DNA from 3 places in the Kitasatospora sp. MAP12-44 genome. Region 3 is predicted to be linked to each of the others. Evidence: riboswitches for the same ligand, from Rfam matches in the RefSeq annotation. Region 3 holds a riboswitch; each other region holds the start of a gene.
The links. A riboswitch is a leader RNA that binds a small molecule or an ion and turns the genes downstream of it on or off. The one in region 3 is predicted to bind S-adenosylmethionine.

Region 1 (7,678 bases), 2.4 Mb from region 3:
CGCCACCCTGGAACGCTGCGCGGCCACCGCCGCCCCCGAGCCGTACGGCCGTGCCCTGCTGGCCCGTTGGGCCGAGCCGCAGCGCCGCTACCACACCACCGACCACCTGCTCGCCGTGCTGGACCACGTCGACACGCTCGCCGAGCACGCCGCCGACCCGGACACCGTCCGGCTGGCCGCCTGGTTCCACGACGCCGTCTACAAGCCGGACCGCTCCGAGAACGAGGAGCGCAGCGCCTCCCTCGCCGTGCGCGCGCTGCGCGAGGCCGGGCTCGCCGAGCAGCGGATCGCCGAGGTGGTCCGGCTGGTCAGGCTCACCGCCGACCACCGCACCGAGCCCGGCGACCGCGACGGCGAGGTGCTCTGCGACGCCGACCTGGCCGTCCTCGGCGGCGCCCCCGAGCCGTACGCGGCGTACACGGCGGCCGTCCGCGAGGAGTACGCCTTCGTCCCCGAGGAGGCCTTCCGGGCCGGCCGCGCGGCGATCCTGCGCCAGCTGCTGGCCCTGCCCGTCCTCTACCGCACCCCCACCGCGCACGCTCGCTTCGACCAGCGCGCCCGCGCCAACCTGGCCGCCGAACTCGCCGCCCTAGAGGCCTAGCTTCCCCACCGGCGCCACCACGGTCGCCTCCTTGCCGCACACCCAGTGCGGCTGCGGACCCAGCTCGGGCTCCACACTCAGCGCGTGCGGATCGCCCTCGGCCGCACAGGCCAGGCAGAGCGGCCAGCGCCCGTACGCCTCGAGCAGCGCGTCCTGCACGTCCTGCGCGACCAGCCCGAGCACGAACTCCGCGCCGTCCGGCCACTGCTCCAGCCACCACCGCCGGTGCGTCACGGCGTCCTCCACCAGCGACACCACCGCCGGATCGGCGACATCCCGGGCAGTGAGGTCGGCGAGGATCAGCGCGCGGGCGCTGTGCAGAGCGGCTTCGATGTCAGAACTGGGCATCCACCCATTGTCCCGCAGCGGGCCGGTGAAACGCCGCGTGGGCGGCCCCCCGAAGGGGACCGCCCACGCGATCGATGAAGCGACTGATCCGCAGCGGGATCAGAAGTCCATGTCACCGCCCGGCATGCCGCCACCGGCCGGGGCGCCGGCCTTCTCGGGCTTGTCAGCGATGACAGCCTCGGTGGTGAGGAAGAGCGCCGCGATGGAGGCGGCGTTCTGCAGCGCGGAACGGGTGACCTTGGCGGGGTCGATGATGCCCGCGCCGATGAGGTCGACGTACTCGTTGGTCGCGGCGTTCAGGCCGTGGCCGTAGGGAAGGTTGCGCACCTTCTCCACAACGACGCCGCCCTCGAGGCCGGCGTTGATCGCGATCTGCTTGATCGGGGCCTCGAGCGCCACGCGGACGATGTTGGCACCGGTGGCCTCGTCGCCCTCGAGCTCCAGCTTGTCGAACGCCACCGACGCCTGCAGCAGCGCGACGCCACCACCGGCGACGATGCCCTCCTCGACGGCCGCCTTCGCGTTGCGAACGGCGTCCTCGATGCGGTGCTTGCGCTCCTTGAGCTCCACCTCGGTCGCCGCGCCGGCCTTGATGACGGCCACGCCGCCGGCCAGCTTGGCGAGGCGCTCCTGGAGCTTCTCGCGGTCGTAGTCCGAGTCGCTGTTCTCGATCTCGGCACGGATCTGGTTGACGCGACCGGCGACCTGCTCGCTGTCGCCGCCACCGTCGACGATGGTCGTCTCGTCCTTGGTGATGACCACCTTGCGGGCGGTGCCCAGCAGGTCGACGCCGGCGTTCTCCAGCTTGAGGCCGACCTCCTCGGAGATGACGGTGCCACCGGTGAGGATGGCGATGTCGCCGAGCATGGCCTTGCGGCGGTCACCGAAGCCCGGGGCCTTGACGGCGACGGACTTGAAGGTGCCACGGATCTTGTTCACGACCAGGGTCGACAGGGCCTCGCCCTCGACGTCCTCGGCGATGATCAGGAGCGGCTTGCCGCTCTGCATGACCTTCTCCAGGAGCGGCAGCAGGTCCTTGACCGAGCCGATCTTGGAGTTGGCGATCAGGATGTACGGGTCGTCGAACGACGTCTCCATACGCTCCAGGTCGGTGGCGAAGTACGCCGAGATGTAGCCCTTGTCGAAGCGCATGCCCTCGGTGAGCTCAAGCTCCAGACCGAAGGTGTTGCTCTCCTCGACGGTGATGACGCCTTCCTTGCCGACCTTGTCCATCGCCTCGGCGATGAGCTCGCCGATCTGGGTGTCGGCGGCCGAGATGGAGGCGGTGGCAGCGATCTGCTCCTTGGTCTCCACCTCCTTGGCCTGCGCGAGAAGCTCGTCGGAGACGGCCTTGACGGCCTTCTCGATGCCGCGCTTCAGGGCCATCGGGTTGGCGCCGGCCGCGACGTTGCGCAGACCCTCGCGGACGAGAGCCTGGGCGAGCACGGTGGCGGTGGTGGTGCCGTCGCCCGCGACGTCGTCGGTCTTCTTGGCGACCTCCTTGACCAGCTCGGCGCCGATCTTCTCGTAGGGGTCCTCAAGCTCGATCTCCTTGGCGATGGAAACACCATCGTTGGTGATCGTGGGGGCACCCCACTTCTTCTCAAGGACGACATTGCGACCCTTGGGGCCCAGCGTCACCTTGACGGCGTCGGCAAGCTGGTTCATCCCGCGCTCAAGGCCGCGGCGAGCTTCCTCGTCAAACGCGATGATCTTTGCCATGTGAAGTGGTCCTCCGGGACGACGTCGACTGCACCGGACCGACAGTGCCCGCGACGGACGGCCCTGGTGTGCGGGGGTCCTGTCCCCTACCGCTCCCGGGGGCCTCACCGACCCGGTCCGTTGTCACTCTCATGCTGTGAGTGCTAACGCCAATGATTAGCACTCTCGGGTGGTGAGTGCAAGCTCTTCGCGGCAAGCCGCGGCAGACTCGCGGCCCGGGCGCGAACGACGGCAGGGCCCGCACCCTCCCCCGGCACGGGGATCGGATGCGGGCCCTGATGGATCACCAGCTCGTGGTCGAGCCGAGAGTCCGAGGTTCGGAAAGGTCAGACCGCGGGCGCACGGACCATGTCCGCCTGCGGGCCCTTCTGCCCCTGGGAGATCTCGAACTCGACCCGCTGGCCCTCTTCAAGGGTGCGGTAGCCGTCCATCTGGATCGCGCTGTAGTGGACGAACACGTCCGCACCACCGTCGACCGCGATGAAGCCGTAGCCCTTCTCCGCGTTGAACCACTTGACGGTGCCCTGAGCCATTCCGAACTCCCCTAGTGCTGTGCTGGCCCTTCACGTGCCCGCAGGTCGCGGGCCCGGGTCTCTGGTGGACCGGCCCGAGGAACCCCCCTGAGCGCAGCCCTGCACGCCGCAGCACCCAACCCCCGGACGCCAGTTGGCGCCGAAGGGACGGGTGGATGCGTCGACCGCGGCTGAATGTATCCGCATCGCAGCCCTCTGCAACAGGCCCACTGACGCAGAATTCAGGAAGGGCGCTAAGGGGTGTTCGGGGATGAATGCGACAGAACTCAGCAATTCACGCCGGGCATAGCGGACCAATCGTGCGAATTGTCCGCGGAATTCTGACACGCCGCCGACACAATCAAGCGGAACACCAGCGGGACGTCTCACCGGCCGGACGAAGCCTATGCCCTCGCGGACCGCCCCGCGGACATGCCGCAGGGCGCCCGCCGGCTGACGTGACGTCAGCGTGCGGGCGCCCTGCGGGAGGTGGTGGATCGGGGGCGCTCAGCAGCCGCCGGCCACCGCCGGGATGATCGAGATGCCGGCGCCGTCGTTGATCGCGGTGCCCAGGCCCTCCGCGAAACGCACGTCGTCGTCGTTCACATAGACGTTCACGAACCGACGCAGCTTGCCGGCCTCGTCCAGGATCCGGGCGCTGATCCCCGGGTGGTTCTTCTCCAGGTCGCTGACGACCTCGGAGAGGGTGGCACCCTCGGCGGAGACCTCGGCCCTACCGTCGGTGTAGGTGCGCAGGATGGTCGGGATGCGGACGGTGGAGCTCATAGGGGTCTCCTAGCTAACGGTTGAGGGTCAGGACGCCAGGCCGGCGGCGCGGAAGGACTCCAGCGTCGGCTGGATGGTGGCGGTCAGGCCCGCGTCGGCCACCGCGTCCAGCGTCTTGAGGCCGTCACCGGTGTTGATCGCGACGGTCTCCTTCGACGGGTCGAGCAGCCCGTTCTCGACCAGCTTCTTGAGCACGCCGATGGTCACGCCGCCCGCGGTCTCGGCGAAGATGCCCTCGGTGCGGGCCAGCAGCCGGATCGCGTCGACCACCTCGGCGTCGGTGACGTCCTCGACGGCGCCGCCGGTGCGGCGGGCGATGTCCAGCACGTACGGGCCGTCCGCCGGGTTGCCGATGGCCAGCGACTTGGCGATGGTGTCCGGCTTGACCGGGCGGATCACGTCGTGGCCCGCCTTGAAGGCCGCCGAGACCGGCGAGCAGCCGGCCGCCTGGGCCCCGAAGATCTTGTACGGGCGGTCCTCGACCAGGCCGAGCTTGATCAGCTCCTGCAGTCCCTTGTCGATCTTGGTGAGCTGGGAGCCTGAGGCGATCGGGATCACCAGCTGCTCGGGCAGCCGCCAGCCCAGCTGCTCGCAGATCTCGTACGCCAGCGTCTTGGAGCCCTCGCCGTAGTACGGGCGCAGGTTGACGTTGACGAAGCCCCAGCCCTCGCCGGCCGGGTCGCCGATCAGCTCCGAGCAGAAGCGGTTCACATCGTCGTAGTTGCCCTTGATGCCGACCAGCTCGCCGCCGTAGACCCCGGCCATCACGACCTTGCCCTGCTCCAGGTCGTGCGGGATGAACACGCAGGACTTGAAGCCGGCCCGGGCCGCGGCCGCGCCCACCGCGCCGGCCAGGTTGCCGGTGGAGGAGCAGGAGAGGGTGGTGAAGTCGAAGGCGCGGGCGGCCTCGATCGCGCAGGCCACCACCCGGTCCTTGAAGGAGTGGGTCGGGTTGCCGGAGTCGTCCTTGACGTGCAGCTGGGCGGTGAAGCCGAGCTCGCGGCCCAGGTTGTCGGCCTTGACCAGCGGGGTCCAACCCGGGTTCAGGTTGGGCTTGTCGGCCACGTCGGCCGGCACCGGCAGCAGCGGCGCGTATCGCCAGATGGACGCCGGGCCGGACTCGATCCGCTTGCGCAGCTCCTCGGCCTGGTAGGAGCCGAAGTCGTAGGCGATCTCCAGCGGGCCGAAGCACTCGACGCAGGCGAAGATCGGGCCGAGCTCGAAGCGCGTGCCGCACTCGCGACAGGACAGCGCGGCGGCGGGACCGAGATCTACGGTCGAAGTGGGTGCAGATACGTCAACAGCCATGATGGCGGAGGCCTCTCTCCTCATCTTCCCCGTGCCGCGGGCGCGACACAGGACGGAATTGGCACCTGTCCCGCCGGGGCCTCGACCACGAAGTGGTCAGTAGCCGTGCGAGAAGGTTGCCGGGACTTCGACGGGCCGTTCCCTCAGTCCCTCTGGATGAGCTCTGTGAAGTTGTGGTCATGCGGTGCGGCCGACCCCGGCGTGCGAAGGTCTGACCGCTGTACGAAGACTGTATCGGAAGGCCCGCGATGTGGCCCGTACCGTCCGCAACGCGAGACGACCTGACAAGGAGCGAGATTTGCCAGCCGAGCAGAGCCCCGCGCTACTCCCGGAAGCGGCGTCCTGGCTGCGTCGGCGGTCCTGGACCGCGGCCGACCGCCCCCCGGCCGCGCTGCTCGCCGCCAAGCGCGCGGCAGGTCCCGCCGGGACGGTCAGCGTGGTCCTGCCCGCGCTGGACGAGGAGTCCACGGTCGGCGAGATCGTCACGGTGATCCGCCGCGAGCTGATGGACCGGCTGCCGCTGGTGGACGAGGTCGTGGTGGTCGACTCCGGCTCCTCGGACCGGACGGCCGAGGTGGCCGCGGCTGCCGGTGCCCGGGTGGTGCACCGCGACGCGATCCTGCCGCGGCTGCCCGCGGTGCCCGGCAAGGGCGAGGTGCTCTGGCGCTCGCTGCTGGTGACCTCCGGCGAGATCGTCTGCTTCGTCGACGCGGACCTGCGCGAGTTCGACCCGGCCTTCGTCTCCGGGATCGTCGGCCCGCTGCTCACCGACCCGGCGATCCAGCTGGTCAAGGCGATGTACGACCGGCCGCTCGAGACCGACGGCGCGGTGGTACCGGCCGGCGGCGGCCGGGTGACCGAGCTGGTGGCCCGGCCGCTGCTCAACCTGCACTGGCCGCGGCTGGCCGGCTTCGTCCAGCCGCTGGGTGGCGAGTACGCGGCCCGCCGCTCGCTGCTGGAGCGGCTGCACTTCCCGACCGGCTACGGGGTGGAGCTCGGTCTGCTGGTGGACGCCCTGGAGCTGGCCGGCCTGGACGCGCTGGCGCAGGTGGACGTGGGGGTGCGCCACCACCGCCACCAGGACGGCCAGGCGCTGGGTCGGATGGCCGCCACCATCTACCGCACGGCCCTGGAGCGGCTGGACCGCACGCACCGGCTGAAGGCCGCCGAGGACCTAGCCCGCCCGGTGCTGACCCAGTTCTCCCGCGACGCCCGGACCCGCGAGTTCACCGCCGAAAGCCATCGGGTGACCGCTCTGGAACGCCCGCCGATGATCGAGGTCACGGAGTACCAGGGGTTTGCCAACCGCTGACCACGGCAAGGTTGGAGATATGGCCGAACAGACGACCGCACGCATTCTGGTGGCTTCCAACCGGGGTCCGGTGTCCTTCAGCAGCTCACCGGACGGCTCGCTGACCCTGCGGCGCGGCGGTGGCGGGCTGGTCTCGGGGCTGTCCGCGATCGACGACCCGCATGCCGTCTGGGTCTGCGCGGCGCTCGGCGAGGCCGACCGGGCAGCCGCCCGGCGCTCCCCGCAGGGGCGCCTCGACCGGGCCGGCTTCGACGTCGGCGGACAGGCCGTCCGGATGCTGGACATCGCCCCCGAGGTGTTCGACCGGGCCTACAACGGGATCGCCAACTCGACCCTCTGGTTCGTCCACCACCTGCTGTACGACACCCCGGTCTCCCCGGTCTTCGACGCGGGCTTCCGCGAGCAGTGGGCCGGCTTCGAGGAGTACAACGCCGCCTTCGCCCACGCGCTGGCCGCCGAGGCCGCACCGGGCGCCGCGGTGCTGGTGCAGGACTACCACCTCTCGCTGGTCCCCGCGCTGCTCCGCGAGCTGCGGCCGGACCTGCGGATCGGCTACTTCTCGCACATCCCGTGGGCTCCGGCCGACTACTTCCGGCTGCTGCCCGACGACATCGCGCGCAGCGTGCTGACCGGCGTGCTCGGCGCGGACCGGGCCGGCTTCCACACCCGCCGCTGGGCGGCCGCGTTCGCCGACTGCTGCGAGCAGTTGCTGGGCGCGGAGGTCGACCGGGCCGAGCTCTCGGTCAGTTACCAGGGCCGCACCACCAGGCTCGGCGTGCACAGCCTCGGCGCAGACGGCGAGTTCCTGCGTGAGCGCTCGCATCGTGCGGACGTCGACGAGCGATTGCTGTCACTGCGTCAACTCGTCGGCGACCGGCGGACGATCGTCCGGGTGGACCGCACCGAGCTGAGCAAGAACATCGTCCGCGGCCTGCTGGCCTACCGCCATCTGCTGCGCACCCGCCCCGAGTGGCGGGGCCAGGTGGTGCACATCGCGTTCGCCTACCCCTCACGCCAGGACCTGGCCGAGTACCGCGCCTACACCGAGGCCGTACGGCGGATCGGCGAGGAGATCAACACCGAGTTCGG
Region 2 (7,678 bases), 5.2 Mb from region 3:
GCCACTTCGCGTACTGCCCGTTCTCGATCAGGTAGTTGATCGCGTCCGCGACCGGCTTGGCGAGCCCGCTGTCCTTCTTCGCGGTCGCGGCGATCAGCCCCTGAAGCGTCGCGCCCGCCCCCGAGAAGGTGCCCGCGTTGCGGACCGGGTTGCTGGTCCTGGCGTCCTGGGTGATCTGGTAGGCGATACCGGGGTTGGGGCCGAAGTAGGCGTCGATCTTCCCGCCGCTCAGCGCCAGGTAGGTGCTGTTGGTGTCCGGGAAGTACTTGATGGTGAGTTGCTTGCCCGCCGCCTGGAGCTTGGTCTGCCACTCAAGGAGGATCTTCTCCTGGTTGGTGCCGGCGCCGACCGCGACGGTCTTGCCGGCCAGGGTCGTGTAGTCGCCGTTGAAGTTCCAGGTGCTGCTCTTGAGGACTTCGAAGGCGAGGTTGTCCTGGCGGTAGGAGGCGAAGTCGTACTTCTTCTTGCGCTCCTCGGTGTCGGTGATGTTCGAGAAGCCGACATCGGTCTTGCCGCTGTCGATGCCCACGAACAGGTTGTCCCAGGTCGCGTTGTTGACGACCGGCTTGAGCCCGAGGACCGCCGCCACCAGCCGGCCGAGGTCGGGCTCGGATCCGGTGAGGGTCTTCTGGTCGCTGCCGACGTACGCCAGCGGCGGGAAACCGGCTGGCAGTGCTCCGATGCCGATCACCAACTGGCCGGACTTGGTCACCGAAGCGGGCAGTTCGGAGCGGATGGAGGCGACCTCGGAGACCTTGATGTCGGTCTGCGTCGCGGCGCCGTTGGACAACGCGCCCACCGTGACGGCGCCGCTGGCGGCGTCACCGGACGCGACGGAGGTCGAGGTGCTGCTTCCGCAGGCGGCGAGGCCGACGGCGAGGGTGGCGACGGCAGTGCCGGCGGACAGGTTGCGGACGAGTCTGCTGCGGAGGCTGGGCATGGTTCTTCCTTGCTCTGCGGGTGTGCCCGAGTGGGCGGTGGATCCGGTGACGGCTGACGGTGACGCGTGCCGCTGACGCCGGAGCGGTCAGAGGACCTTGCTCAGGAACTCCCTGGTGCGCGGATGCCGCGGGTGATCCAGCACCTGGTCGGGCGGGCCCTGTTCGAGGATCCGGCCGCCGTCGATGAAGACGATGCGGTCGGCGACCTCGCGGGCGAAGCCGATCTCGTGGGTGACGATGACAAGGGTGCTGCCGCTGGTCGCCAGGTCCTTGATGACGGCCAGCACCTCGCCGACCAGTTCCGGGTCCAGCGCGGAGGTGGGTTCGTCGAAGAGGATGACGCCCGGCCGCAGCGCGAGGGCGCGGGCGATCGCCACCCGCTGCTGCTGTCCGCCGGACAACTGCCGGGGATAGGCACCGGTCTTGTCGGCCAGCCCCACCCGGCCGAGCAGGGTGCGCGCCAGCTTCTGCGCCTCCGGCTTGCGCAGTAGGCCGGTCGCCGCCGGGGCGGCGGCCACGTTGTCCAGCACGGTCAGATGCGGGAAGAGGTTGAAGTTCTGGAAGACGAAGCCGATCCGGCTGCGCTGGGCGAGGATCACCCGCTCGCTCAGTTCCTTCAGGCGTTCCCCGTGCCGGCGCACGCCGATCAGTTCGCCGTTGAGGCTGACATGGCCGACATCGGGCTTCTCCAGGTGGTTGATCACCCGAAGCAGCGTGGACTTGCCCGAGCCGGACGGCCCGATGACGACCGTGACCTCACCGGCCGCCACCGTCAGGTCGATCCCGTCGAGGACCCGGTGGGCGCCGTACCACTTGTGCAGGTCGCGCACCTCGACCGCGGCGGGTCGGACGTCCGCTTCCGTCAGCGTCTCCGCGCCGGTCAACGCCTGCGACCCGGCCTCGCTCTCAACGGCCCCCGGGGACTTCGGAGTCAGGGTGCTCATATCGCCATCTCCCTCTGAACACGCGTCCGCAGGGCGGACAGGGCGACGCGCAACCGCTGCAACGGGGTCGGCGGAAGAGTCCGCAGCGCGCCGCGCGAGTAGTGGCGCTCCACGTAGAACTGGACGATCGAGATCACGCTGGTAAGGATCACGTACCAGACGGTGGCGACCAGCAGCAACGGGATGATGTCGCCGGGGTAGGTGCTGCCCATGCTCTGGACGGAGCCGAACAGGTCGAGCAGTGAGACGTAGAAGACCAGCGAGGTGCTCTTCACCAGACCGATCAGCTGGTTGACATAGGAAGGGATGACAGCCCGCAGCGCCTGCGGGAAGACGATCCGGGCGAACTGGTAGCGCCTCGGCAGTCCGAGGGCGGCGGCCGCCTCGTGCTGGCCCTGGTCAACGGAGAGGATGCCGGCCCGCACCACCTCGGCGGCGTAGGCGGCCTCGTTGAGGCTCAGCCCGACGACCGCCACCACGACGTCCGTGGCCAGCTTCGACTCGTCAAAGTGCAGGAAGGCGGGGCCGAATGGCACCCCGAGGCTCAAAGTTCGGTACAGCGCACTGAAGTTGTAGAGGAAGAGCAGGACCACGATCAGTGGCACCGAGCGGAACAGCCAGATGTAGACCCAGCTGATCGCCCGGAGCACCGGGCTGCGGGAGAGCCTTGCGAGCGCGAGCAGGACACCGCCCACCAGCCCGAGCACGGCACTGTACGCCGTCACCTCCAGGGTGATGAATAGGCCGTCGGTGATCACCGGACGTACGAACCAGTACTGGAAGCGGCCCCACTCGTAGAACGGATTGGTCACCAACCCGTGCGCGATCTGGGCGACCAGCACCGCGACGATCGCACTGGTGATCCAGCGGCCCGGATGCCGCAGCGGTATGACCCGCTGTGCCGAGAAGGGACGGGCAGCCCGCGCGGGATCGACCGCTGCGTCGGCGGGGTCGACCGGCGCGGGGGAGAGCATCGGGGGCAGGTCCGTCGCGGGCGGATACGTCGTGCCTGGTGGCACGGCGGGGAGCAGGGACTCACTCATTCAGGGACTCCAGCGAATGCCTTTGCCGCGCCCGCGCCGGGAGTGGTCGCGCAGCGGGGCGAGGACCACCTGCGGGGCGTGCCGGAGCGCGCCGCATCGCGGACGGTGTGGACGAGGGGAGCACACCGGGAAAGGCATGCGTCAGGAAGCCATCAGGCAAAGAGCCTCAGGCAGAAGTGGTCAGGCCTGACAGAGGGCGCTGCTGGAGGCGGGACACAGTGCGCTGCTGACCCGGCGAAGATCGATGTGGCGGCTCAGGAACGCCGCGGCACGGCCGTGGCGGCGCCATGCGGCCATCCCCGGACCTGCGTACATCGCCGTCACCTTCGCCAATCTGCCCCAGCGGGCCTCGCGCTTACCGATCGTCGTTCGGTCCGGTCGTCACCTGGGGCACCCCGCCGCGTGGGAGGGTTGCCGTGCAGCGAGCCAGGGCTTTTCGCTGACACTCATGACCGTTCTGGTGGGCAAAAGTTAGGCGCACTCCGCGAGGAATGTCAACGCCTGACCGGGGTCTGAGATCAGGGGTGGGCCGGCGCGCTCGGCCAGGGCCGTGGCACGGCGTCCACTCCTCCTACGGTTCATCCAACTTCCCTGAGGAGCAAGCGGGTTCAGCGGCGCTTCTGTCGCCTGGTCAGCCCGACGGGAACACCGGCGGCGCAGTCGGTGTTGATCTTTACAGGATTGTGCCGGACCCGGATAGCGGGTTACGGTTCACCCAGGTCATGAGTGTCAGCGTCAAGCCCTGGCTCGCTGCACGGCAACCCTCCCACGCGGCGGGGTGCTCCAGGTGACGACCCGGCGGAGCCGAAGACGGTGCCGTAAGCGCGAGTTCGAGCCGGTGCGGCCGATCGGGACGGAGGCGACGACAGTGCGGGACACCCTCAAGCGGTCTGCGGCCCTCACCCTGAAGGTCGTCGCGGTGAAGGCCCAGTGCCGGGTCACCACCACGTACTCGCGGCGTCACATCGATCTGCAGCGCGTCGCCACCGCGCTGTGTCCGGCGAACGCGAACGCCCCCGTGCGGATCGCCTCCGCGCCGCGCAGCGCCGCCTAGCCCGCTCTCGCCGGACCTCGAACCCGAACACCGAAGCTCCCCGGTCCCGTTACCGGAGGCGCCGCCGTTCGGCGTGTCGCGTCGTCCCAGCCGAGACACCCATCCGAAGGAAGCGGTACACCCATGCCCGAATCCCGCGCAGCCCTACACCTGGCCGTCGCCCTGGACGGCGCCGGCTGGCACCCCGCAGCCTGGCGCGAGCCCGATGCCCGGCCGCACGAACTGTTCACCGCGCCCTATTGGGCCGACCTGGTCACCGAAGCCGAGCGAGGCCTGCTGGACCTGGTGACCATCGAGGACTCCCTGGGCCTGCAGTCCTCCCACCCCACCGAGCCGGACGAGCGGACCGACCACGTGCGCGGTCGGCTGGACGCGGTGCTGGTCGCCGCCCGGATCGCGCCGCTGACCCGCCACATCGGACTGCTCCCGACCGCAGTGGTCACCCATACCGAGCCGTTCCACCTTTCCAAGGCGATCGCCACCCTCGACTTCGTGAGCACCGGACGCGCCGGGGTCCAGGTCAAGGTGGACGGCCGAGCCGACCAGGCGGCGCACTTCGGACGCCGTACGGTGCCGCGCCTGCGGATCGAGGACCTCGCCGCACCGGCGGGGCAGGCACTGCTCCGGGAGCTCTTCGCCGAGGCCGACGACTACGTCGAGGTGCTGCGCCGGCTGTGGGACAGCTGGGAGGACGACGCCGAGATCCGCGACGTCGCCACGGGCCGCTTCGTCGACCGCGCCAAGCTGCACTACATCGACTTCGAGGGTGGCAGGTTCAGCGTGCGGGGGCCCTCCATCACACCGCGTCCGCCGCAGGGGCAGCCCGTCGTCGCCGCACTGGCGCACGCCACCGTGCCGTACGAACTGGTGGCCCGCTCGGCGGACCTCGGCTTCGTCACCCCGCGCGACGCCGGGCACGCCCGGTCGATCGTCGCCGAGATCCGCGACGCCCAGTCCGCCGCGGGCCGCGCCGACGAGACGGTGCACGTTTTCGGCGATCTGCTGGTCTTCCTCGACGACGTCCCCGGCGCCGCCGCCGACCGCAAGGCCCGCCTCGACCAGTGCGCCGGTTCCGAGTACACCAGCGACGCACTCGCCTTCACCGGCACCCCGGCCGAACTCGCCGACCTCCTACAGGAGTTGCACCAGACTGGACTCACCGGCTTCCGGCTGCGGCCCGCCACCCTGCCGTACGACCTGGAGCAGATCACCCGCCGCCTGGTGCCCGAACTCCAGCGCCGCGGCGCCTTCCGCACCGCGTACCAGGCGCCCTCCCTGCGCGGACTGCTCCGCCTGCCGCGCCCTGCCAACCGCTACGCCGCCGTCTGAGCTGGAAGGACCGCACCCGCCATGAGCAGCAGGCCCGTCAAGCAGATCCATCTCGCCGCACACTTCCCCGGGGTGAACAACACCACCGTGTGGAGCGATCCGGCCGCCGGCAGCCAGATCGACTTCAGCTCCTTCGTCCACCTTGCCCGCACGGCCGAGCGTGCCAAGTTCGACTTCCTGTTCCTCGCCGAAGGGCTGCGCCTGCGTGAGCAGAACGGGGAGATCTACGACCTGGACGTCGTGGGACGGCCGGACACGTTCACCGTCCTGGCCGCACTGGCCGCCGTCACCGACCGGCTCGGCCTCGCCGGAACCATCAACTCCACCTTCAACGAACCCTACGAGGTGGCACGGCAGTTCGCCTCCTTGGACCACCTGTCGGCCGGGCGCGCGGCCTGGAACGTCGTCACCTCCTGGGACGAGTTCACGGGCCAGAACTTCCGGCGCGGCGGGTTTCTGGCGGAGGAGGACCGCTACGAGCGCGCCAAACAGTTCCTGGCCGCGACCTGGGAGCTGTTCGACTCCTGGCGGGGCGACGAGATCGTGGCGGACAAGGAGTCCAACGTCTTCCTCAGGGAGCCGAGGGCAGGGCAATTCGACCACCATGTAAGCCAGTTCGACATCACCGGGCAGTTCAACGTCCCGCGCAGCCCGCAGGGCCGCCCGGTGGTCTTCCAGGCGGGCGACTCCGAGGAGGGCCGGGAGTTCGCCGCCTCGGCCGCCGACGCCATCTTCAGCCGGCACGGCACCCTGGAGGCCGGCCAGGCCTTCTACGCCGACGTCAAGCGGCGGCTGGCCCGCTACGGCCGTTCCCACGACGAGCTGAAGATCCTGCCCGCCGTCACCTTCGTGCTGGGCGCCACCGACGCCGAGGCGCAGGAGAAAGCGGATCTGATCCGCCGTCAGCAGGTCAGCGGCCAGACCGCGATCAAGCTCCTGGAGCAGCTGTGGAACCGCGACCTCAGCGCCTACGACCCCGACGGGCCGCTGCCGGCAGTGGATCCGCTCCTCGGCGAGCACACCATCGCCCGCGGCCGCGCCTCGGTGCGGATGCACCGCGACCCACTGGCCGTCGCCGCGCAGTGGCGCGCCCTGGCCGAGGCCAAGAACCTCTCGATCCGGGAGCTGGTCATCGAGGTGACCGGCCGGCAGTCCTTCATCGGCACCCCGGTGCACGTCGCCGCCGCGCTGAACGAGTTCGTGCAGTCCGACGGCAGCGACGGGTTCATCCTCGCGCCGCACCTGACGCCGGGCGGGCTGGACGAGTTCGCCGACACCGTCGTACCGCTGCTCCAGGAGCGGGGCGTGTTCCGCACCGAGTACGCGGGTGACACGCTGCGCGACCACCTCGGGCTCGGCGAAGCGCGCCCGGCCCGCACCCACGTGGCGGGGGCATCGTGAAGTTCCTGGCCATCACCCTGATCGTGCACGCCCCGGATCCGGTGACCGGCGTGCGGAAGTCGACCCAGGAGCGCTTCCGGGAGGTGATCGACAACGCGCTGCGCGCCGAGGAGCTGGGCTTCGACGGCTTCGGCGTCGGCGAGCGCCACGAGCGGCCGTTCATCTCGTCCGCCCCGTCGGTGGTGCTCAGTCACATCGCCGCCCTCACCAAGCAGATCCGGCTGTTCACCGCGGTGACCACGCTGAGCCTGCTCGACCCGGTGCGCGCCTACGAGGACTACGCGACCCTCGACCACCTCTCCCAGGGCCGGCTGGAGCTGATCATCGGCAAGGGCAACGGCACGGCCCAGCGCGAACTGTTCCAGGTCACCCCCGACGACCAGTGGGACCGCAACGCCGAGTCCTACGAACTGTTCCGACACATCTGGCGACAGGACAAGGTGACCTACTCACCGCGCTTCCGCCCGGAGCTGACCGAGGCCGAGGTCTGGCCCCGGCCGCTCCAGCAGCCCATCCGGGTCTGGCACGGCAGCGCGACCAGCCGCGAGTCTGTAGACCTCGCCGCCCGCTACGGCGACCCGCTCTTCTCCGCCAACGTCACCAACCCGATCGAGCCCTACGCCGAACTCGTCCGCTACTTCCGGCAGCGGTCGCAGCGCCGGACCCGACCGCGTCCGTAACCCCCTGACAAGGACCTCGCCATGGCCAACACCCCGCTCACGGTTCTCGACCTCGTACCCATCTCCTCCGGATCCAACGCGATCCGGGCTCTGCACAACAGCATCGATCTGGCCCAGCAGGCCGAACAACTCGGGTACGCGCGCTACTGGTTCGCCGAGCACCACCTCAACCCCGGTGTCGCGGGCACCTCCCCCGCCGTCGTCCTCGCACTCACCGCGTCCGCGACCTCGACGATCCGGCTCGGGGCCGGCGCCGTCCAGCTCGGGCACCGCACCGCCCTGTCCA
Region 3 (7,678 bases):
TTCTCCGGCAGCGGGCCGAGGTCGCGCAGCAGCACGACGCCGGACAGCGGGACCATCGCCATGGAGCCGATCAGGGTGTTGCGGATCATCTTGCGACGACCGAACCCGGACTCGGCGGCGCCGGTCTTGAACTGCTGGATGACGTCCGCGCGGACCTCGTCGTCAGCCTCGATCGGGTGGCGCTCGGCGGGCATCTCGACATCGGACATCAGGGTGCGGGCCCAGTGGACCGCGCCCGCGCCGATGCAGAAGAGTGCGACCGCCAGCGTCATGCCCAGCGCGAAGTTGAGCGCGCTGACATGGCCGAGCGGGAAGATGTAGACCAGCTTGTCCGGGTTGATGCTGGCGTACGAGGCGATGAAGCCCACGGTCGCCAGCATCGACAGGATGAACATCCCCGACACCTGGCGCTCGGCCCGCTTGGCGGCCCGCTCGTCGATGTCGGTGCGCCGCGGCTCGTGGGCCGGCAGGCCCGGGTCCGCGAACGGGTCGTCGGCTACGGCGAGATGGCCGTGCCCTTCGGAGGCGTCGTGCGCCTCCGGCAGCTTGTCATCTGAGATGTTGTCGTGGCTCATGACTTCTTGGCCTTGGTGGTGTGGGCAGCGACCCAGATCGCGACCGCGATGAGAACGCCGAGACCGAAGATCCAGCCGAACAGGCCCTCGGTCACCGGACCGAGGCTGCCCAGGGTCAGACCACCGGGGTTGGGGGCTTCGTCGGCCTGGTAGCGGACGAACGCCACGATCTCCTGCTTCTGCTTCTCCGGCATGGTGCTCTCCGGGAACTGCGGCATGCTCTGCGGGCCGGTCTGCATGGCCTCGAAGATGTGCTTGGCGCTCACGCCGTCCAGCGAGGGTGCGTACTTGCCCTGGGTCAGGGCGCCGCCGGCACCCGCGAAGTTGTGGCACTGCGCGCAGTTGGTCCGGAACAGGTCGCCACCCTTGGCGATGGCGTCCGTCTCGGTCGACGTGTACTGCTCGGACGTCGGCGTCACCGGGCCCGGGCCGAGCGAGGCGACGAAGGCGGCCATCTGGTCGATGTCCGACTGCGAGTAGATGTTCTTCTTCTTCGGGATCTGAGCGCCCGGCTGCTGGGCCGGCATCCGGCCGGTGCCGACCTGGAAGTCGACCGCGGCGGAACCGACACCCACCAGGCTCGGACCGCTAGGGGTGCCCTCGCCGTTGAGGCCGTGGCAGGACGAGCAGCCCACGGCGAAGAGTCGCTTGCCCTGCTCGATCGCGAGCGACTGCGCGGAGCTGTCGGCCTGTGCCTTCTCGGCGGGCGCGAACGCGGCGTACAGCCCCCCGGTGATCGCCAGGGCGAAGAGTAGGACGACCAGCGCCGCCAGTGGGTGGCGCCGTCGTGCGGAGAGCTTTTTCACGGAATAACCCCGGTGTCAGGATCTGGTCGGCTGGTGGTGGGCCCGGCGCGCAGTCGGCGTCGGCAGGGCATCGGCACGGGCAGAAGGACCCGGAGCCGGTGAGGGCAGCGGGTCCGGCCGGCGGCCAGCGACCTGATCGGCTACTTGATCAGGTAGATGGTCGCGAACAGGCCGATCCAGACCACGTCGACGAAGTGCCAGTAGTACGACACGACGATCGCGGCGGTGGCCTGCTCGTGCGTGAACCGCTTGGCTGCGTAGGTCCGTCCCAGGACCAGCAGGAAGGCGATCAGACCGCCCGTCACATGCATCCCGTGGAAGCCGGTGGTCAGGTAGAACACCGAGCCGTACGGGTCCGAGGACAGCGAGAGGCCGTCCTTCTTCACCAGCGAGGTGTACTCGTAGATCTGACCGCCGATGAAGATCGCACCCATCACGAAGGTGAGCGAGAACCACGAGCGGAGCTTCTTCACGTCACCGCGCTCGGCGGCGAAGACGCCGAGCTGGCAGGTGAGCGAGGAGAGCACCAGGATCGTGGTGTTCACGGAGGAGAAGGGGACGTTGAGGGCATGTGCCTTCTCGGCCCAGAAGTCTGGTCCCTTCACGGAGCGAGCCGTGAAGTACATCGCGAAGAGGGCCGCGAAGAACATCAGCTCGGAACTCAGCCAGACGATGGTTCCGACGCTGGTCATGTTCGGTCGATTGACCGATCCATGTGCGTGCCCGGTTTCTGTTGCTGTTGCTGTCGCCACGACCGACATTATGTCGGTCCCTTATTCCGTCTTCACGTCGGGGGGTCTCCCTCGGAGTGTCCGGTGCGTGCGGTATGCCCGGATGGCCGTGTCCGGGTCCTCCGGGGCGCGGGTCGTCGCCCGAGGCGGATGAGATTCGTCGTCCGATGCGACTTTCCTGACGGTTCGTCCGGCTGGATCACCCCTTCGCCCCGCGTGTTCCTGACGGCGGAAGAGGCCGGGAGGCGCTAGCGCGTGGGCCGTCCGGGTGATCTACGGGGGTGGGGGTGACGGCCGTACGCCCGATCGGGTGACGGCCCGCCACGTCCGGGTCCGGAGGAGATCGCGCGGGACGCTCACCGGGACGGGTGATGCGGAGTAGCATCCGGGAGTGGTGGACGTGGCGCGGATCACACCCGTGGCGCGTTGTACCGGCGGTAGCAGGCGACGTATCGAGGCACCTTTCGAGGCACCTTTTTCTGAGCACCTGGGAGCAGGGCCGATGACGCACACGAGCGACGAGACGCTGACCGTTCTCGTCTACAGCGACGACCGCAACACGCGCGAGCAGGTCACCACGGCGCTGGGCCGGCGGCCCGCGGCGGATCTGCCGGAGCTGACCTACCTGGAGTGCGCCACCACCCCGGCGGTGCTGCGTGCCCTGGAGAAGGGGGGCGTGGACCTCTGCGTCCTGGACGGCGAGGCCGTGCCGGCCGGCGGTCTCGGCCTGGCGCGCCAGGTCAAGGACGAGATCTACGGCTGCCCGCCGGTGCTGGTGCTGATCGGCCGGCCGCAGGACTCCTGGCTCGCCGCCTGGAGTCGGGCGGACGCGGCGATCTCCCACCCGGTGGACCCGGTGGCGCTGGCCGACGCGGCCGCCGCGCTGCTGCGGGCCCGGCTCGGGGCCCGCAGCCTGTCCAGCTGAGACCGTCCGGCAGTGCGCTGAACGGTTCGTCTCAGCAGACGGACGGGGCCGTCGTCCTCGGGGCGGCGGCCCCGTCCCGCTGGTTAGGCTGACGGCATCCCTTTTCGAGCACTCGGATGCGAGCTGGAGTCGGCCATGGTGAATGTGAACCCTGCGAACGGCGGCCAGGACCCCGTGCAGGTGGTCCGCACCTGGCCGGACGTCCTGGGCGCGCTGCTGAACGGCGAGCACCTGACCCGGGCGGACGCCGCCTGGGCGATGGACCGGATCATGAGCGGCGAGGCCAGCCAGGCGCAGGTGGCCGGGTTCATGGTGGCGCTGCGGGCCAAGGGCGAGACCGTCGACGAGGTGGCCGGACTGGTCGACGCGATGTACGCGCACGCCGAGCCGCTGCACATCCCCGGCCCGGCGGTGGACATCGTCGGCACCGGCGGCGACCGGGCGAAGACCGTCAACATCTCCACCATGTCGGCCATCGTCGCGGCGGCGGCCGGCGCCAAGGTGGTCAAGCACGGCAACCGGGCGGCCTCCTCGGCCAGCGGCTCCTCCGATGTGCTGGAGCGCCTGGGCATCCGGCTCGACCTCGGCGCCCGGCGGGTGGCCGAGATCGCCGAGGAGGTCGGCCTCACCTTCTGCTTCGCCGCCAAGTTCCACCCGGCGATGCGGCACGCCGCCCCGGCCCGCCGCGACCTCGGCGTGCCGACCGCCTTCAACATCCTTGGCCCGCTGACCAATCCGGCCAAGGTGACGGCGCACGCGGTCGGCTGCTTCGACACCCGGCTGGCCGCGCTGATCGCCGGGGTACTGGCCCGGCGCGGCTCCAGCGCGCTGGTCTTCCGCGGTGACGACGGGCTGGACGAACTGACCGTCTGCAGCACCTCGCGGGTGTGGATCGTGCGGGCCGGCGAGGTGACCGAGACCGTCTTCGACCCGCGCGAGGTGGGCATCGAACTGGCCGGCGTGGAGAGCCTGCGCGGCGCGGACGCCGAGTACAACGCCAACGTCGCCCGCCGGGTGCTGGCCGGCCAGCGCGGACCGGTGCGCGACGCCGTGGTGCTGAACTCCGCGGCGGCGCTGGTCGCCCTGGAGCTGACCGATGCGCCGCTCACCGAGCAGCTCGCCGCCGCCATGGCGCGCACCGCGGCCGCGATCGACTCCGGCGCCGCGCAGGCCACCCTGAAGAGCTGGGCCGAGGCGACCGCACGCGCCTGACCTGCGGGTCTCATGGTTGTCCGGATGGCGGGACGGTGTTTGACCATCCCTCGACCGCTGGTTAAAGTCTTCGTCAGGTCATGAGTGACAGCGCGACTAGCCCCAGCTTGCTGTCCGGCAACCCTCCGTCCGTGGCGGGGTGCCCTGGGTGAAGACCAGGCCAGGCGGCGACAGGTCCGCATGGCAAGCGCGGGCCACCGGTCTCTTCACTCCCGGGGTCCAGACCCCTGGAGGAGTGCATCCCCATGTCTCTCGACACCCGTTTCCTCACCCCCCTGGCCGTGCTCGGCTCCGCCGTCGAGGTCCCGCTGGTGAGCGGCGAGAAGGTCACCTACGCCGCACTCGACTACGCCGCCAGCGCCCCCGCGCTGCAGCGGGTCTGGGACGACGTGGCCGCCTACGCGCCCTACTACGGCAGCGTGCACCGTGGCGCCGGCTACCTCTCGCAGCTCTCCACCGACCTGTTCGAGCAGAGCCGGCGCACCGTCGAGGAGTTCCTGGACCTGCGCGAGGGCGACCAGCTGGTCTTCACCCGGGCCACCACCGACTCGCTGAACCTGCTGGCGGGCGCGCTGCCGGCCGGCACCCGGGTCTTCGCCTTCGAGACCGAGCACCACGCCTCGCTGCTGCCCTGGCGCCGCGAGGGCCTGAGCGTCAGCTACCTGCCCGCGCCGCGCTCGCACGCCGAGGCGGTCGCCGCACTGGAGGCCGCGCTCAGCGCGCAGCCCGCCGAGCACCGGCTGTTCTGTGTGACCGGCGCCTCCAATGTCACCGGCGAGCTGTGGCCGATCGCCGAGCTGACCGAGGTGGCGCACCGGCACGGCGCCCGGGTGGTGCTGGACGCGGCCCAGCTCGCGCCGCACCACCGGGTCTCGGTGCGCGAGCTGGACGTGGACTGGATCGCCTTCTCCGGGCACAAGTTGTACGCCCCGTTCGGCGCGGGCGTGCTGGCCGGGCGCTCGGACTGGCTGGACGCGGCGGAGCCGTACCTGGCGGGCGGCGGCGCCAGCCGTACGGTGGCCCGCGAGGCGGACGGTTCGGTGGCCGTCGAGTGGCACCGGGGCCCGGCCCGGCACGAGGCCGGCTCGCCCAATGTGATCGGCGCCTACGCGATCGCCTCCGCCTGCCGCGCGCTGACCGAGGCCGGTTTCGACGCGCTGCAGGCCCGCGAGGAGCAGCTGGTTGCCCGGCTGAAGGCGGGTCTGGCGGAGCTCCCGCAGGTCAAGGTGCTCAGCCTGTTCGGCGAGGACGCCGCGCGGGTCGGCGTGCTCTCCTTCGTGGTCGAGGGCTGGAACAGCTCGCACTTCTCGGCCGCGCTCTCGGCGGAGTACGGCATCGGGGTGCGCGACGGCCTGTTCTGCGCGCACCCGCTGGTGCGCACCCTGCTCGGCGGGGAGCAGGCCGCGCCCTCCGAGTGCGGTGCGCCCGAGCCGTCGCTGCCGGGGGAGCAGAGCCTGAACGCGATCCGGGTCAGCTTCGGCGCCGGCACCCCCGACGAGCACCTGGAGCGCTTCCTTGGCGCCGTCCGGGAGTTGCTGGCGGACGGCGCGCGCTGGACCTACCGCAACGAGGGCGGCCGCTGTGTGGCGGACACCAGGCGCTGACGGTTGTCAGCCGTCAAGGCCGAGCGCGAAGGCGGTCTCCAGGTCGTGCTGGGAGTAGGTGCGGAAGGCGATCTGGGTCTCGGTGTGCTCGACGCCGGGCACCTTGTTGAGCCGTCCGGGGATCACCTCGGCCAGGTCCTCGTGGTGGCGCACCCGCACCATCGCGACCAGGTCGTAGCCGCCCGTCACGGAGTAGACCTCGCTCACCCCGTCGATGGCGGCGATCGCCTCGGCGATCTCGGGGATCCGGTCGACGCTGGTCTTGATGAGCACGATGGCGGTGATCACTGGGGAACTCCTGGTGGGGGAGGGGTCGGGCCAGCGTATCGGGCACCTCGGCAGGCCGCCCACACGGCCAGGAAGCCCGCGGTGAAGCCGATCACATGGGCCAGGTAGGCGACGCCGGGCAGCGCGTCGCGGGCCGACCACCACTGGACGGCGAACCACAGGCCGAGCACCAGCCAGGCGGGCAGGCGCAGCGGCAGGAAGAAGAGGAGCGGGACGAGCGTGGTGACCCGGGCCTTGGGATAGAGCCGGAGGTAGCCGCCGAGCACCCCCGAGATCGCGCCGGAGGCCCCGACCAGCGGCCGCAGCGACTCGGCGCCGCCGCCCCCGGTGAGCGCGTAGCCGTACGCGGCCAGCGCGCCGGCGGCCAGGTAGAAGAAGAGGAAGCGCAGCCGTCCGAGCCGTTCCTCCACGCCGGCGCCGAAGACGAAGAGGAAGAGCATGTTGCCCAGCAGGTGCAGCCAGCCGCCGTGCACGAAGAGCGAGGTCAGCACCGAGAGCGCCGGGCTCTTGCCGGGTGTGGCGACCAGCGGGCAGGCGGGCAGCGGTGGGGTGGTCGCGGCCAGCTGAGCGGGGGTCAGCGGGCGGTCGCTCAGCAGCTCGGCGGGGATCGCGCCCCAGCGCTGCTGGTAGCGCTGGGCGGCGCACGCGCGTCCGGCGGTGGTGTCGCCGTAGCCCGGGTTGACGCCGCTGGGGCCGACCAGGAAGACCGCGCAGTTCAGCGCGATCAGGAGATAGCTGACCAGCGGGGCCGGCGCGGCCCGCTCGTCCTCGGGTCGGGCGACCTCGTCGCGCACCGGGAGCACCATGGGCGGATGCATTCCGCGCCGGGCGGCGGCTGACACCGCGCTGTGCTGCGACCGGGTTACCACATGACAGCAGGGCGTGTCCGCCCGCTGGTGGGAACCGGTATCCGGTGCCTGCTGCACCAGGGCCAGGCCCTAGGCTTGGGGCCTGGGCGGGAGCACCGCCCAGGTCATGGATCCGCCGAGAGGACCCCGCCGATGCCCGTCCCCGCGCCTACCGCCGAGACCCGCTGGCGCTGCACGCTGTGCGGCAACCTGACCCGTTTCGACGTGACGCGCTCGTCCCGGGTGGTCGAGTACCTGCACCTCGATCTCGCGGGCGAGGCGAAGGTGGAGGAGCGTGAGGTGCTGAGCGAGACGCTGGAGTCGGTGCGCTGCCGCTGGTGCAACGCCGTCGACCAGATCGAGCTGGTCCCCCGCCCGGGCGCCGAGGACTAGCCCTTCTGCCGCGGCCGGGTGGGCAGGGCGGGCGTGTGGCGTGGTGTCCGCTGAGGCACGGTTCACGCGACAATTGCCCGAGCGGTTGACTTTTAGGGCGTGGGGCACCCGGCCGGGCGGCCCCCGCAGAACAGGATCGGAGCCGAGGACGCGATGGACGCAGCGAGGGAGTCCGCCGAGCCGCAAGGGAAGCTGTCCGCTGCCCCCGGCCCGGAGACGGACAGCCCCCAGGAGGCGTCCGACGCTGTCGAGCCGGTCGCCGATCAGAGCGCTGAGCAGGCCGCTGAGCAGGCCGC

Region 1: linked by a shared signal. The riboswitch ahead of thrC (threonine synthase) and the one ahead of P3T34_RS11345 (aminotransferase class V-fold PLP-dependent enzyme) in region 3 are both predicted to bind S-adenosylmethionine.
Region 2: linked by a shared signal. The riboswitch ahead of P3T34_RS34515 (putative leader peptide) and the one ahead of P3T34_RS11345 (aminotransferase class V-fold PLP-dependent enzyme) in region 3 are both predicted to bind S-adenosylmethionine.

Annotation. Positions count from the first base shown of each region.
Region 1 is NZ_JARZAE010000004.1:4,808,551-4,816,228, reverse strand. It holds gene P3T34_RS22540 (HD domain-containing protein) at 1-601, shown strand, start outside; gene P3T34_RS22535 (hypothetical protein) at 590-949, opposite strand; gene groL (chaperonin GroEL) at 1,049-2,671, opposite strand; gene P3T34_RS22525 (cold-shock protein) at 2,998-3,204, opposite strand; gene P3T34_RS22520 (MoaD/ThiS family protein) at 3,691-3,969, opposite strand; gene thrC (threonine synthase) at 3,997-5,277, opposite strand; SAM riboswitch class I at 5,295-5,440, opposite strand; gene P3T34_RS22510 (glucosyl-3-phosphoglycerate synthase) at 5,576-6,589, shown strand; gene P3T34_RS22505 (trehalose-6-phosphate synthase) at 6,609-7,678, shown strand, end outside.
Region 2 is NZ_JARZAE010000004.1:7,562,377-7,570,054, reverse strand. It holds gene P3T34_RS34530 (ABC transporter substrate-binding protein) at 1-940, opposite strand, end outside; gene P3T34_RS34525 (amino acid ABC transporter ATP-binding protein) at 1,028-1,885, opposite strand; gene P3T34_RS34520 (amino acid ABC transporter permease) at 1,882-2,859, opposite strand; SAM riboswitch class IV at 3,275-3,382, opposite strand; SAM riboswitch class IV at 3,647-3,759, shown strand; gene P3T34_RS34515 (putative leader peptide) at 3,797-3,982, shown strand; gene P3T34_RS34510 (LLM class flavin-dependent oxidoreductase) at 4,106-5,311, shown strand; gene P3T34_RS34505 (NtaA/DmoA family FMN-dependent monooxygenase) at 5,333-6,712, shown strand; gene P3T34_RS34500 (LLM class flavin-dependent oxidoreductase) at 6,709-7,392, shown strand; gene P3T34_RS34495 (LLM class flavin-dependent oxidoreductase) at 7,414-7,678, shown strand, end outside.
Region 3 is NZ_JARZAE010000004.1:2,407,078-2,414,755, reverse strand. It holds gene P3T34_RS11370 (Rieske 2Fe-2S domain-containing protein) at 1-575, opposite strand, end outside; gene P3T34_RS11365 (c-type cytochrome) at 572-1,381, opposite strand; gene P3T34_RS11360 (heme-copper oxidase subunit III) at 1,522-2,142, opposite strand; gene P3T34_RS11355 (hypothetical protein) at 2,615-3,037, shown strand; gene trpD (anthranilate phosphoribosyltransferase) at 3,173-4,249, shown strand; SAM riboswitch class IV at 4,326-4,445, shown strand; gene P3T34_RS11345 (aminotransferase class V-fold PLP-dependent enzyme) at 4,495-5,853, shown strand; gene P3T34_RS11340 (Lrp/AsnC ligand binding domain-containing protein) at 5,860-6,141, opposite strand; gene P3T34_RS11335 (rhomboid family intramembrane serine protease) at 6,138-6,947, opposite strand; gene P3T34_RS11330 (hypothetical protein) at 7,143-7,382, shown strand; gene P3T34_RS11325 (NYN domain-containing protein) at 7,536-7,678, shown strand, end outside.